Regions from separate parts of the Vibrio sp. YIC-376 genome, predicted to be linked through region 2. Evidence: predicted binding sites of a transcription regulator. Region 2 holds the regulator's gene; each other region holds the start of a gene.
What was found. The regulator CRP, encoded in region 2, controls carbon source genes, mostly activating them, when cyclic AMP is high. The targets are predictions, from matches to a motif close to TGTGANNNNNNTCACA.

Region 1 (3,212 bases), on a different contig from region 2:
GTCTGTGATTAACTTAGACAAACCAGGGTTACAGAACTTCAACCAACGACGTGGGGTGATACCGTTCGTTACATTATGTAGGCGAGTTGGGTACATTTCGTGGAACTCTGGGAACAGGTCTTTCTTAACCAATTCAGAGTGAAGCGCTGCCACACCATTTACTGCGTAAGAACCGATAACACTTAGGTTAGCCATGCGAACCATGCGGTGGAAACCGTCTTCAATAATAGAAAGCTTCTGTTGCTTCGCTACGTCACCTGGCCACATCGCGCGTACTTCTTGTAGGAAACGATGGTTGATCTCGTAAATGATCTCCATGTGACGTGGAAGTAAGTGCTGGATAAGCGACTCTGGCCATGTCTCTAGTGCTTCTGGTAGCAAAGTATGGTTAGTGTACGCAAATGTGTGCGAGCAGATTTCCCATGCCGCTTCCCAAGTCAAACCTTTCTCATCTACAAGGATGCGCATTAACTCAGGGATCGCGATTGTTGGGTGTGTATCGTTAAGTTGGATTGCCTCTTGCTTAGGCAGTTCTTCTAGTGAGTAACCTGCTGCTTCATGACGGCGCAGAATATCGCGTACTGACGCTGCAGAGTGGAAGTACTGTTGCATTAGACGAAGTGTTTTACCTTTCTCGTGGTTATCGTTCGGGTAAAGCACTTTAGTGATGTTACCTGCGTCGATCAGCGCGTGCTGAGCTTCGAAGTAATCACCATTATTAAAGCTAGCTAGAGAGAATGGTGCAATTGCCTGACATTCCCAAAGACGCAGAGGGTAAACCGTGTCTGATTCGTAACCTACGATTGGAAGATCCCACGGCATCGCTTTTACCGTCATGCCAGGAACCCATTTACGAACTTCTTTGCCATTCTCGTTAACCACGTCAACATGACCGTAGAAGCCGATTTCCTGTGCAAGTTCTGGACGAGCGACTTCCCAAGGGTAACCTTCAACTCCACACCATGCATCTGGCGCTTCTTGTTGACGGCAATCTTTGAATGACTGTTTGAACAGACCGTATTCATAGTGAAGGCCGTAACCTACAGTAGGGAATTCTTGTGCTGCACATGAATCCATAAAACATGCTGCCAGACGACCAAGACCGCCGTTGCCTAATGATGGATCGCGTTCTTCTTCTAGAAGGTCAGTTAAGCTATGACCTAACTCAGTCATTGCCTCTGTCACTTGCTCGTACAGACCCATGCTGATTAAGTTGTTACCTGTTAAGCGGCCGATCAGGAACTCTAGAGAAAGGTAGTTAACACTCTTCGCGCTCTTGATACGAGGATCTTCTTCAGTTGCAAGCAAATCAAAAGTAGTGAACTCAGCCAATGCGCGACCCATTGCCAGGTACCATGCGCGGCTATCTGCGTTTTCAACGGTGTGTGCGTAAGTCACTGATAAGTGTTTTTTTACGCTGTCCTGGAACGACTTTTTATCAAATTTTTTCTGTTGTGTAGGTTTCATTAAGAAATTCTCACGTCTTTTAGTAATTCATCTGCCATACATCGTGCATTTAGCGGTGTGAATAAACATCCTCCTAATTCTCCTCCTTTGAAGGAGGAGGAATGAGGGCGTAGAGGGGGGTACCCTCGATCAGTTAGTGATCTAAATCTCAACAACACTTAGTTCGTTCGAGTTCTTAGTGATTTCGATCACAACCGAATATGAGAAAAGCATGAATTATAGTTATGACGGTTTTTAGGACTCATAGAACCTACGATGCAAAATTTGTCTTAGCGATCACATTTGCCCAGTTAACGACAATGAAATCTGCCAAACGCTGTGCAGAAAAATACATACTTTACCAATCTAAAACGCCTTAAAGTGATCTTGTTCACAAATCAAGGGCGTAGTTAGTGCCATTTAGGTTCTCTCGTGAGAATTAAGAAGTGGATCAAAGTAAGCTGCATTTCTGATGTCGTAACATCCCAAACGCTTTATAAGACTTGTACACTTTTTAAACACACTAAAATCGAGTAATTGTTCGTTTTAGTTCATTTTTATACCTAAATAACCTTGAGATAAGTACCGTAATCACCAGAAATATAACAACATAATTAGGTTCACCTTATTAGCTGAACTGCAAAAGGGTTGCTCAGTAAGGCAAGTACTAAAATGTATCTTGGCACATATGAGAATCTTGAAGTTATTTAGGTATACATAAATTAAGGACATAATTACTAATGTGGATTCCATCTAAGCTTACTCGCCCAGGTCGTTTACACAACGCCATTGTACGTCCTCGAGTGCTGGACCTCCTGCAACAAGCCCCTTACTACAAATTGGTTTTGTTTCGCTCTCCTGCTGGCTACGGTAAAACGACAATGGCTGCTCAGTGGCTGTCAGATAAGCCCAACGTTGGTTGGTATAGCATCGATGACAGTGATAACGACGGCTTTCGTTTTGTCAATTACCTGTTGCAAGCATTGAACAAAGCAACCAACTACAGTTGTGCTAATGCCCAAAAACTGGCGGAAAAGCGCCAAATATCCTCGTTGCGCTCTCTATATAGTGAACTCTTTGCAGAAATGGCTGACTTTCATCAGGAATGCTACGTAGTACTTGATGACTACCACCTGATCACCAATGATGAAATTCATGAATCCATGCGCTTCTTCTTAAAACATATGCCAGATAACCTGACCGTAGTGGTCACTAGCCGTGCTACACCACCTTTGGGTACAGCGAATCTGCGCGTACGCGACTTGATGATCGAAATCGGCAATGAAATGTTGGCATTCGATACAGAAGAAACCACACGCTTCTTTAACCAGCGTATCGCCGATGGTATCGATGAAGATATGGCGAATAGCTTGCGAGCGTATGTTGAAGGCTGGCCTTCTGCGCTACAACTCATTGCTCTGCAAGCGCAACATCAAAACCGTACTTTGGCACAAACCGTTGAGTCGGTATCTCAGTTCAATCACGCGCATCTATGGGATTACCTGGTAGAAGAGGTGTTTGATCTGCTCGATCACGAGACTCGCCACTTCTTAATGCAAGTATCGGTTTTAGACCATTTTAACGATGAGCTAGTGTTTGCGTTGACTCAGCGTGAAGATGCGCTTGGTATGATCGAATCCTTAAATCGTTACGGCTTGTTTATTTATCCTCTTGAAGGCGAACATAACTGGTTCCGATTCCACAACTTGTTCGGCGAGTTTTTATCTCACGAGCGTCAGGCTCGAATACCTCAACAAGAGAAAGAC
Region 2 (3,212 bases):
GGAAGCGGCATTTGTATCTCCGGGCATTATCGATGTCACTAATATTGCTGAGCTACCTGATGAAGAGTATTTCGGCCCGCTATTGCAGCTGGTGCGTTACGAAGGTCTGGAAAAGGCAGTGGAACTGGCGAACGACACGCGCTTTGGCCTGTCCGCTGGTCTCGTTTCAACGAATGACCAAGAGTGGGAATACTTTGTAGACCACATTCGTGCCGGTATTGTAAACCGTAACCGTCAATTGACTGGTGCAAGTGGCGACGCGCCATTTGGTGGTCCTGGTGCATCAGGTAACCTTCGTCCAAGCGCATATTACGCAGCGGATTACTGTGCTTACCCAATGGCATCTATGGAAGGTAGCGCGACTGAACTACCTGCAACGTTGAGCCCGGGTTTAACGCTTTAATTTGAAGTATATGAGCCTCGGCAATGTACTGTGGCTCAGTTTGCCAGCGCACTGCTGATGTATGGAGTATTAATGTGCGTTGGCTGACTAGTGAAGTGATTAAAAACTTAGACAAGCGTGTTTAGACTGACTGATATTCCGTCACAGGTTGGTGGCTGCTCGTTCATTATTCTGGACAGCTTTTAAGGCTGTGAACGAGCCGCCAACATTCTTATCTTATCCCTACATCTCGTAACAAGGAGCCGTTATGACGCCCGATGTGTTATTTGAATCACTATGGCAAGACTACATTCAACGTCTATGCCCTTCTGCTGCTAAAGTTCATCAGCTTCTTCAGGAAGATGAACCTTTAATTAACGACCATATTGCTTTACGCACATTTAATGTTGAGCCTCTTGGCATTGAAACGCTGGCTAAGCCATTTTTAGCGATTGGCTATGAAGCGTGTGGTGATTATGTCTTTGAAAGCAAGAAACTCGTTGCTAAGCACTACGAGCACCCAGATCCAAAACAGCCAAAAGTCTTTATTAGTGAGCTCAAAGTAGAAGAGTGTTCTCCAGAGCTACAAGCGATTGTTGCGAAGCTGGTGGCACAAGTAGATGCAGAGAAACTGACAGGCAGCGCATTTTTGCATGGTGGCCGTTTATGGGACCTAAGTTTTGCAGATTATCAGACTCTGGCTAAAGAGAGCGAATACGCGTCCTGGCTTGCTGCACATGGTTACGGTGCAAACCACTTTACGGTTAGCGTGAATCAGTTGAACCAGCACAATGAAGTGCAAGAAGTGAATGATCACTTACGTCAAGCTGGATTTGTGATTAACGAGTCTGGTGGTGAAGTTAAGGGCTCGCCAGAAGTTTTGCTGGAGCAATCTTCCACCATGGCTGATAAAGTGCCTGTTCACTTTACTGAAGGCTCTGAGATCATTCCAGGTGGCTTCTACGAATTTGCTAAACGTTACCCAATGGCAAATGGTGAACTTTATCCAGGATTCGTTGCTGCTTCTGCAGATAAAATCTTTGAGAGCACGAATAGTTAATTCAATACGTTAACTCGATTCCCGATGGCTGCTTAAGGCCGTTGGGAATGGGGCTCTAGACTGACTCACTTTTATCTGTAAAGAAAAAGCCACCAATGTTGCCATTGGTGGCTTTGATTTATTTGACTTACGTTACTCTTATCAGAGATTAACGAGTACCGTAAACTACGATAGTTTTACCGTGCGCAGAGATTAGGTTCTGCTCTTCTAGCATCTTCAAGATACGACCTACTGTCTCACGAGAACAGCCAACGATTTGACCGATTTCTTGACGAGTGATCTTGATTTGCATGCCATCTGGGTGAGTCATCGCATCTGGTTGTTTTGCCAGGTTCAGAAGCGTCTGAGCGATACGACCAGTTACGTCTAGGAACGCTAGGTCACCCACTTTTTGGCTAGTTACTTGAAGGCGACGAGCCATCTGCGCAGAAAGACGCATTAGGATGTCTGGGTTTACCTGGATAAGCTGACGGAATTTCTTGAAAGAAATCTCAGCCACTTCACAAGGAGATTTAGCTCGAACCCAAGCTGTACGCTCTTGGTCTTCCTCGAATAGACCAAGTTCACCAATAAAGTCACCTTGGTTTAGGTAAGAAAGGATCATTTCCTTACCTTCTTCGTCTTTGATAAGAACCGCAACAGAACCTTTAACGATGTAGTACAAGGTTTCCGCTTTTTCGCCCGCGTGAATTAGCGTGCTCTTTGATGGGTACTTATGAATATGACAGTGTGAAAGAAACCACTCTAATGTTGGGTCGGTTTGAGGTTTACCTAGAACCATAATATCTCACTTCCTCTGCAGGGTACGCTTGCGCTATCCATATTTTAGCTAAGCCTGAATCAGGTTTACTAGAATAAGAGCACTTTTTATATGCTGCAAGCTATCTTGTGTTTCGGTAAGAAATAGTATCCTTTTTCTAGGATTATTTCTTGATTTTAATCGTGCCATGGTTGCTATTTTGTACGCAAAACTGTGCACATGATCACGGTATGAAAAGTAAACACTACGAAAGCGAGATTTTTAGCCAATTTTTCCTGTTTCTATGAGTTGTTGTAGGATAGGCCGTACGATCAGCTCCATCGCAAAGCTCATCTTTCCGCCAGGTACAACGATGGTGTTGTGGCGTGACATAAACGAACCATCAATCATGGCCAGAAGGTATGGGAAATCGACATTCTTGATACCACGAAGTCGGATCACCACAAAACTCTCATCTAAACTCGGAATACCTTTCGCGTTGAGCGGGTTTGAAGTGTCCACCGTCGGTACACGCTGAAAGTTAATATGAGTACGTGAAAACTGTGGAGTGATGAAGTTCAGGTAGTCATCCATCGAGCGAACGATGGAGTCCATGACGGCCTCTCGTGAGTGGCCACGGTCACGTGTATCGCGCACGAACTTTTGGATCCACTCCAGGTTTACAATCGGTACCATGCCAATCAGAAAATCGACGTGCTGAGCTACGTTCACGTCGCCATCTACAACGCCACCATGTAACCCTTCATAGAAAAGTACATCGCTGTTCTCTGGCAAATTTTGCCAAGGAGTGAAAGTCCCTGGCATCTGATTGTATGGTACGGCTTCATCGAATGTGTGCAGATAACGGCGTATGCTACCAGTACCGTTTTCGCCGTACTGATGGAAAAACTTTTCCAGGCCAGGAAAGTCATTGGCTTGTGGACCAAAGTAGCTGATGTGTCTGCCTTGTTCGCGTGCTTTTCGAATTTCGATATCCATTTCCGGGCGAGTAAAGCGATGGAAGCTGTCAC
Region 3 (3,212 bases), on a different contig from region 2:
CTTTGTCACCTTTCACAAATAGCTCCACACCGAAAATGCCGTAACCACCCAGAGCATTAACCACTTTCTCAGCAGTGAACTCAGCCGCTTTTATCGCGTTCTCAGACATCTCTTGTGGTTGCCAAGATTCACGGTAGTCACCATCTTCTTGGCGGTGACCGATTGGAGCACAGAAATGTACGCCATCAACTGCACGTACTGTTAGTAGCGTGATTTCGTAATCGAAATCGATAAAGCCTTCCACGATCACTCGGCCTGCGCCAGTACGACCGCCTTCCTGTGCATAATTCCACGCTTTTTCGATGTCGTCTTCTGTTTTGATAACGCTCTGGCCTTTACCAGATGAACTCATCACTGGTTTAACGACACATGGGATACCCACGAATTCTACTGCTGCTTTGAAATCGTCGTAGCTATCTGCAAATTTGTAAGGAGAAGTGGCAAGATCAAGCTCTTCTGCTGCTAAACGGCGAATGCCTTCGCGGTTCATTGTGAGTTTAGTCGCCTTTGCAGTTGGAACTACATTCAGGCCTTTCTCTTCAAGCTCAACCAGTTTGTCGGTCGCGATAGCTTCAATTTCCGGTACCACGTAAGCTGGTTGTTCTTTGTTGATGATCTCTTCTAAAGCTTGGCCATCTAGCATATCAAGCACGTAGCTGCGGTGAGCGACTTGCATCGCCGGTGCATTCGCGTAACGGTCACAAGCGATGACTTCTAAACCAAGTCGTTGGCATTCAATTGCTACTTCTTTACCAAGTTCGCCTGAGCCTAAAAGTAATACACGGGTAGCATTCGCGCTAGTTGCGGTACCGAACATATTGTTCCCTTACAAAATAAAGTGATGAGACAGAATTTTCAGGGGATCATACTGAATTTTTCTCGCAAAGCAAACGTTTGCTCCCGGGTTTTTCACAATAAAAAAGCTCTACATATTGTAGAGCTTCTATCAACATTATTGTCAGTGTTATACGTTAACGAAACTGAGCGGAATATCCGGATTCAAAGCTTCTAACGTCGATTGTGTATCGGCTAAGTGGCTAATCTTGCCTTCAGAATTTTCTACCAAAGCCGCTGCCGTAATTTTATCGAACGTTTCGCCAGCCAGAAGCACCTGAATCAGCGCAACTTGCAGAGGAGGAAGACTTGGGTTGAATGCGGCATTTTCTGCGTAGGCACCCTGAATAATACGCCCATCAGCAAGCACTAATGCTAAGCCGCTTAGGTTGTTCGTGTATGGGGCATGACTCATGTTCATTGCATCAACGGCTTTTTGAATCAATACATCGTCATCATCGCATCCGAACTGATGTTTCACGTCTGCCATTAAACCAGATGTGATCCCCAGATCAGCAGGGCCAAACGCTTCAGGAAGATATTCGTGCAGCGATTTTTCTTCACGCTCTGGCAGTTGTACCTTTAATTCTTTCGCAGTAGACAGCTCATTCATGAACTGACGGCAGTGGCCGCAAGGGCTGAAGTTAATTGTAATGTCTTTTAGACCACGTTCGCCTTTCATCCAGGCATGGCTGATTGCAGATTGCTCTGCGTGAACGGTTTGACCTAACTGAACACCAAGGAATTCCATGTTTGCACCGAAGTAAAGGCGACCTGAGAGACCACGAACAATTGCGCCAACGTAGAATTCAGAAATAGGAGCGTAAGAATAGGCTGCAGCAAAAGGAAGTAGAGCAACACGTAGCTCTTTATCTGATAGACCAGTAGCGGAAAGTAACTGCTCGAACTGCTGAACTGAAAGAGTGGCATCAAAATCGTCGGCTAGGACGATAGGAGCAAGTAGGTTTGAAAGTGCTTCAGGAGCGTTTGATAGCGCTTGTTCAATGCGACTTTTCATGTTGAATCCTTGTTATTGCATGGACAGTTATTCTATGCAAAGGAGAGAAATGTTCCGTGCTTTTGATCACGTTTGTCAATGCAATAATAAATCACGTTACATAATTAGAGTGATGTCACACATGTATTCGATTGCACAGCTGCTGAGTGTTATTTCCGTCTCATAAATATATCAACTCATGCACATATACCCAAGAAATGGGGTAGTGAGAGCGCTTGCTAATGAGTCGCTTCGGCTTTTACGGTTTGAACATTAGACGAAGGGGAAGGGAGAATGAGTCTAGCGGCCTACCAGAAGAATAGACAGGCCGCTGATACTTATTATTGATATAGCCAGACCGCCAGAGCGAAAAAGCTTGGAGCCAGAATAGAAGTGATAATACCGCACAAGACTAATGCCAGAGATGAAAATGCTGCGTCAGCCGGTTGTTTCTCTACACAGGCTGCAGTACCAAGTGCGTGTGACACGGTGCCCATTGTAAGACCTCGGGCGATAGGATGCTTAATGCCAATTAGGTTATAGATTGGGTAGGCGACGATGGCACCCAGCAAACCCACGAGTAGAACTAAGATCGCAGCAACAGCGGCTTCACCACCGAGGTGACTGGAGATTTCCATTGCAATAGGGGTTGTTACGGATTTACCAACCAAGCTGGCGATCAAACTAATCTCAGTATGGAATGCAACGGCGATTAAGGTTGTCGTCAGCATTGACATCACGCTACCCAGAACACAAGCGAGGGTAATGATACGCCAGTTTGCTTTGATTTGCGGAAGCTGTTCGTAAAGTGGATAAGCAAGTGCAACGACCGCAGGCTGTAGTAAGAAACTAAATATCTGGTTGTCGGCGTAGTAAGTGTCAAACGGCACGTCCAAATAGGTTAACAACGGGATAATGACCGCAATACTGATAAGTAGCGGGTTTACAAGCGGATGATTTGCCTTGACCGCAATTTTCCGGGCGATAAAGAAAACGACAATAGTGAGTAAAATCCACATATCAGTGATTCTCCTTAAGCAAGTAATCCAACAGCCACGCAAGGCTGACCATAACGATCAGGGTACCACCTATCGCGCTAGCTAGAATTGACAAGGCGTTAGCGAATAAGAGGTCGAAATGCTGCATGAGGCCGACACTGATTGGGACAAATAACAAAATCATGTAGCGAATAAACAGAGTCGCGCCGGGTTTGACCCATTCCACTTTGACGATGCCAAGCACCATACTCAAAAACAAGATGATCATGCCGATGACACTACCCGGAACGGAAGCGTCAGTGAACTTTTGGATAGTAACCCCGATACCAAGCGATCCCATGATGAGAAAGAGGGAAATAAGCAATTGAACCAGTTGTAAGAAT
Region 4 (3,212 bases), on a different contig from region 2:
ACCGTTCACGACGAGATGATGACCGTTACCTGTTCCTGGAAGCGATGTTGTCTGCGCAGCAAACGCTCTACATCAGTTACGTTGGCCGTTCGATTCAAGACAACACTGAACGCGTTCCTTCAGTACTGGTTTCTGAGCTGATGGAATACTGCCACCAAAACTACTGCTTAAGCGGCGATGAAGGTTTACCGGTTGATGAGTCTGGCGACAATTTATTGAAAGCTTTAGTGAATGCTCACGCAATGGTGCCGTTTAGTCCTAGTGCGTTCCAGGGTATACACTCCAGCTATGCGAAAGAGTGGATTCCGGCGGCATTAACTCAAAGTAGCCAATCTCAAGGCTACGTTCGCCGAGATTTCAACCGCGCATTGGATGATTACCTGCTGGGAGCAACATTCCCGATTGAGCTTGATTTGGTAGAGCTGCAACGTTTCTGGCGTTTACCGGTACAGTACTTTTTCAATCGCCGCTTAAAAGTGGTATTTGAGCCGCCACTGCCAGTCATGGAAGATGATGAACCATTTGTTTTAGGTGGACTGGAAAGCTATCAGATGCGTGATGAGCTATTAGAAACCTTGCTCGAAACGACACTGACGCAGCCAGAGTCAAAAGTGGACGTATTGAAACATTTTATGAGTCAACAACGCGCCCAAGGTAAACTTCCAGTTGGTGCGTTTGGTGATATCGAGTTTGAAACCAACCGAGTTCAGGCTGAAGAGCTGGTGGAAAAACTGGCGTTTCTATCTGGTGCACCTCAAGATGATTTAGAAATCGACCTGACCTTTGATTCCTTATTTGATTCCTCATTTAAAGCAGATGAGGGCGGAGAGAAAAAAGTCCGCCTGACAGGCTGGCTGACTCAGTGTTACCAATCTGGTTTAATTCGCTACCGCAGCGGTAGGGTTAGATCGCAGGATTACCTGGCTGCCTGGATCGATCATCTCGCCGTGTCAGCATCGGGTTATGCCAAGAAAACTCACCTCATTGGTTATGATCGTAAAGAAGGTGCGGTGCATTTAATCTACCCAGAAATTGCAGATGCCGCGTATGCCAAGCAGTTACTCACTGAGTTAGTGCGCTTGTTCTTTGAAGGTATGACCAAGCCTTTGCCTTACTTCCCGCAAACTGCGCTGGCATGTGTTGAAGCGGGCTTTAGTCGTGGACACTGGGCTGACGACGAAGAAAAGTCTTTGAAGAAAATGGCAGATACATTCAACGATGGCTACATGAGTTCAGGTGAAGGAAACAACGCCTATATTGCACGTATTTGGCCTGCCTGGAATGATGACTTAGCTACAGAAGTACGTTTAATGACCGCATTGGTACTGCAAGGCGCGCGTTTAGCTGTGCAAGATGCAGAAGATGTAAAAGCGTAATGAAGACAAAAGGTTAAAGGAAAGAGAGTGTAGTGTGGCCGCCAGAAAATCATTATTTTGTGTAGGGCGTTCGCTGTACGGCCACAAGGTCAGAGGGACCATGATTCTTTTGCTTAATTCATTTGAGTTGCGCCGCCTAAAAGGCTTGGCTTATCTCGTGAGGCGCATACTAACGGTACAGCAGATGGATAACCGTGAGAAAGATCCCACAAAGCTCTAAATTTTCCAGCTTGTTAAACATATTAATAGAATTTTTAACGATAGATCACAGTTTGATTAGTCGATAATCCGGAGAAATTCAGCGTTATGGATCAAATGTCAGGTGCAGAGTTACCTAACCATGAGTTAGAAGTACCTAAGCAGTCACAACCAACGCCACTAGAACCGATGACATTTCCTCTGCATGGTGCGAGGTTAATTGAGGCGTCCGCAGGTACGGGCAAAACGTTCACTATTGCCGGGTTATACCTGCGACTTTTGCTCGGTCATGGTAGTACTGAGACCAAGCATCGCGCCCCGCTTACAGTTGACCAGATTCTGGTCGTAACCTTTACTGAAGCGGCGACGGCAGAATTGCGCGATCGTATCAGGGGAAGAATCCATGATGCGCGTATCGCTTTTGCTCGTGGACAAAGCTCTGATCCGGTTATTCAGCCTTTGCTTACCGAATTCGACGATCACAAGCAAGCGGCAGAAATTCTACTGCAAGCAGAACGTCAAATGGATGAGGCCGCGGTCTACACTATTCACGGCTTCTGCCAGCGTATGCTGACGCAAAATGCCTTTGAATCCGGCAGCCGATTTAATAACGAATTTGTGACCGATGAAAGTCACCTTAAAGCTCAGGTTGTGGCAGATTACTGGCGCCGAAACTTCTACCCTCTGCCATTTACTTTGGCCGGAGAAATTCGTCAGTTATGGGGCTCTCCATCTGCTCTTCTCGCAGATATCGGTAACTATTTGACTGGTGTACCTTTAAGTTTGTCGGTCCCGGCAATGAAAGGTAGCCTGGCTGATCTTCATACTGAAAATCTGAAAAAAATTGATGAGTTGAAAGCTTTATGGCAAGACAGCCAAGATGATTTTTTAGCGCTGATTTCGGATTCAGATATCAACAAACGCAGCTACACCAAAAAGTCCTTGCCGACCTGGCTTGAGGCAGTAAACAACTGGGCGGCAACGGAAACCACAGGTTACGACTATCCAGACAAACTGGAGAAGTTTGCCCAGAATGTTCTTCTGGAAAAAACACCCAAAGGTAGTGCGCCGCAGCATGTTGTTTTCGAAGCGATTGAAACGTTTCTTGCCAATCCTATCAGCTTAAAGGCTCCGCTGCTTGCCCATGCGATTGAACACTGTCGAGTAATGCTGGCCAGCGCGAAAAATCAAAAGCAGTGGCTCTCTTTCGATGACTTACTGACTCAACTTTCTGCCTCTATCGATACGGATGAAAGTGAGCTTCTGGCCGAACGTATTCGCACCCTGTATCCCGTTGCAATGATTGACGAATTTCAGGATACCGACCCGTTGCAATACAGTATTTTCAGCCGTATCTATCTGAATAATCCAGAATGCGGTTTGTTTATGATCGGTGATCCGAAGCAGGCGATATATGGCTTTCGCGGCGCAGACATTTTCACTTATATCAAAGCGCGTAACCAAGTCAGTGCCCACTACACGCTAGGGACTAACTGGCGTTCAAGTGCGGATATGGTTCAGGCGGTGAATCAAGTGTTCGCCTTGCCAGACAGTCCGTTTATCTATGACTCGGACATTCCGTTCTTACCGGTAAATTACAGCCCAAACGCCGACAAACGCATTTGGACTATGGGTGGT

Region 1: a site for CRP is predicted at 1,645-1,660, ahead of WJM94_RS08375 (glycogen/starch/alpha-glucan phosphorylase). Genes of this name have one in related genera too.
Region 3: a site for CRP is predicted at 1,957-1,972, ahead of cdd (cytidine deaminase). Genes of this name have one in related genera too.
Region 4: a site for CRP is predicted at 1,570-1,585, ahead of recB (exodeoxyribonuclease V subunit beta). Genes of this name have one in related genera too.

What each region holds. Positions count from the first base shown of each region.
Region 1 covers NZ_JBBWFK010000003.1:305,786-308,997, forward strand. The annotation lists gene WJM94_RS08375 (glycogen/starch/alpha-glucan phosphorylase) at 1-1,467, opposite strand, end outside; gene malT (HTH-type transcriptional regulator MalT) at 2,187-3,212, shown strand, end outside.
Region 2 covers NZ_JBBWFK010000023.1:17,410-20,621, reverse strand. The annotation lists gene astD (succinylglutamate-semialdehyde dehydrogenase) at 1-403, shown strand, start outside; gene WJM94_RS23105 (DUF1338 domain-containing protein) at 651-1,442, shown strand; gene crp (cAMP-activated global transcriptional regulator CRP) at 1,591-2,223, opposite strand; gene WJM94_RS23095 (phosphoribulokinase) at 2,464-3,212, opposite strand, start outside.
Region 3 covers NZ_JBBWFK010000001.1:295,730-298,941, forward strand. The annotation lists gene purT (formate-dependent phosphoribosylglycinamide formyltransferase) at 1-817, opposite strand, end outside; gene cdd (cytidine deaminase) at 965-1,852, opposite strand; gene WJM94_RS01310 (CidB/LrgB family autolysis modulator) at 2,173-2,850, opposite strand; gene WJM94_RS01315 (CidA/LrgA family protein) at 2,852-3,212, opposite strand, start outside.
Region 4 covers NZ_JBBWFK010000007.1:161,290-164,501, reverse strand. The annotation lists gene recC (exodeoxyribonuclease V subunit gamma) at 1-1,376, shown strand, start outside; gene recB (exodeoxyribonuclease V subunit beta) at 1,683-3,212, shown strand, end outside.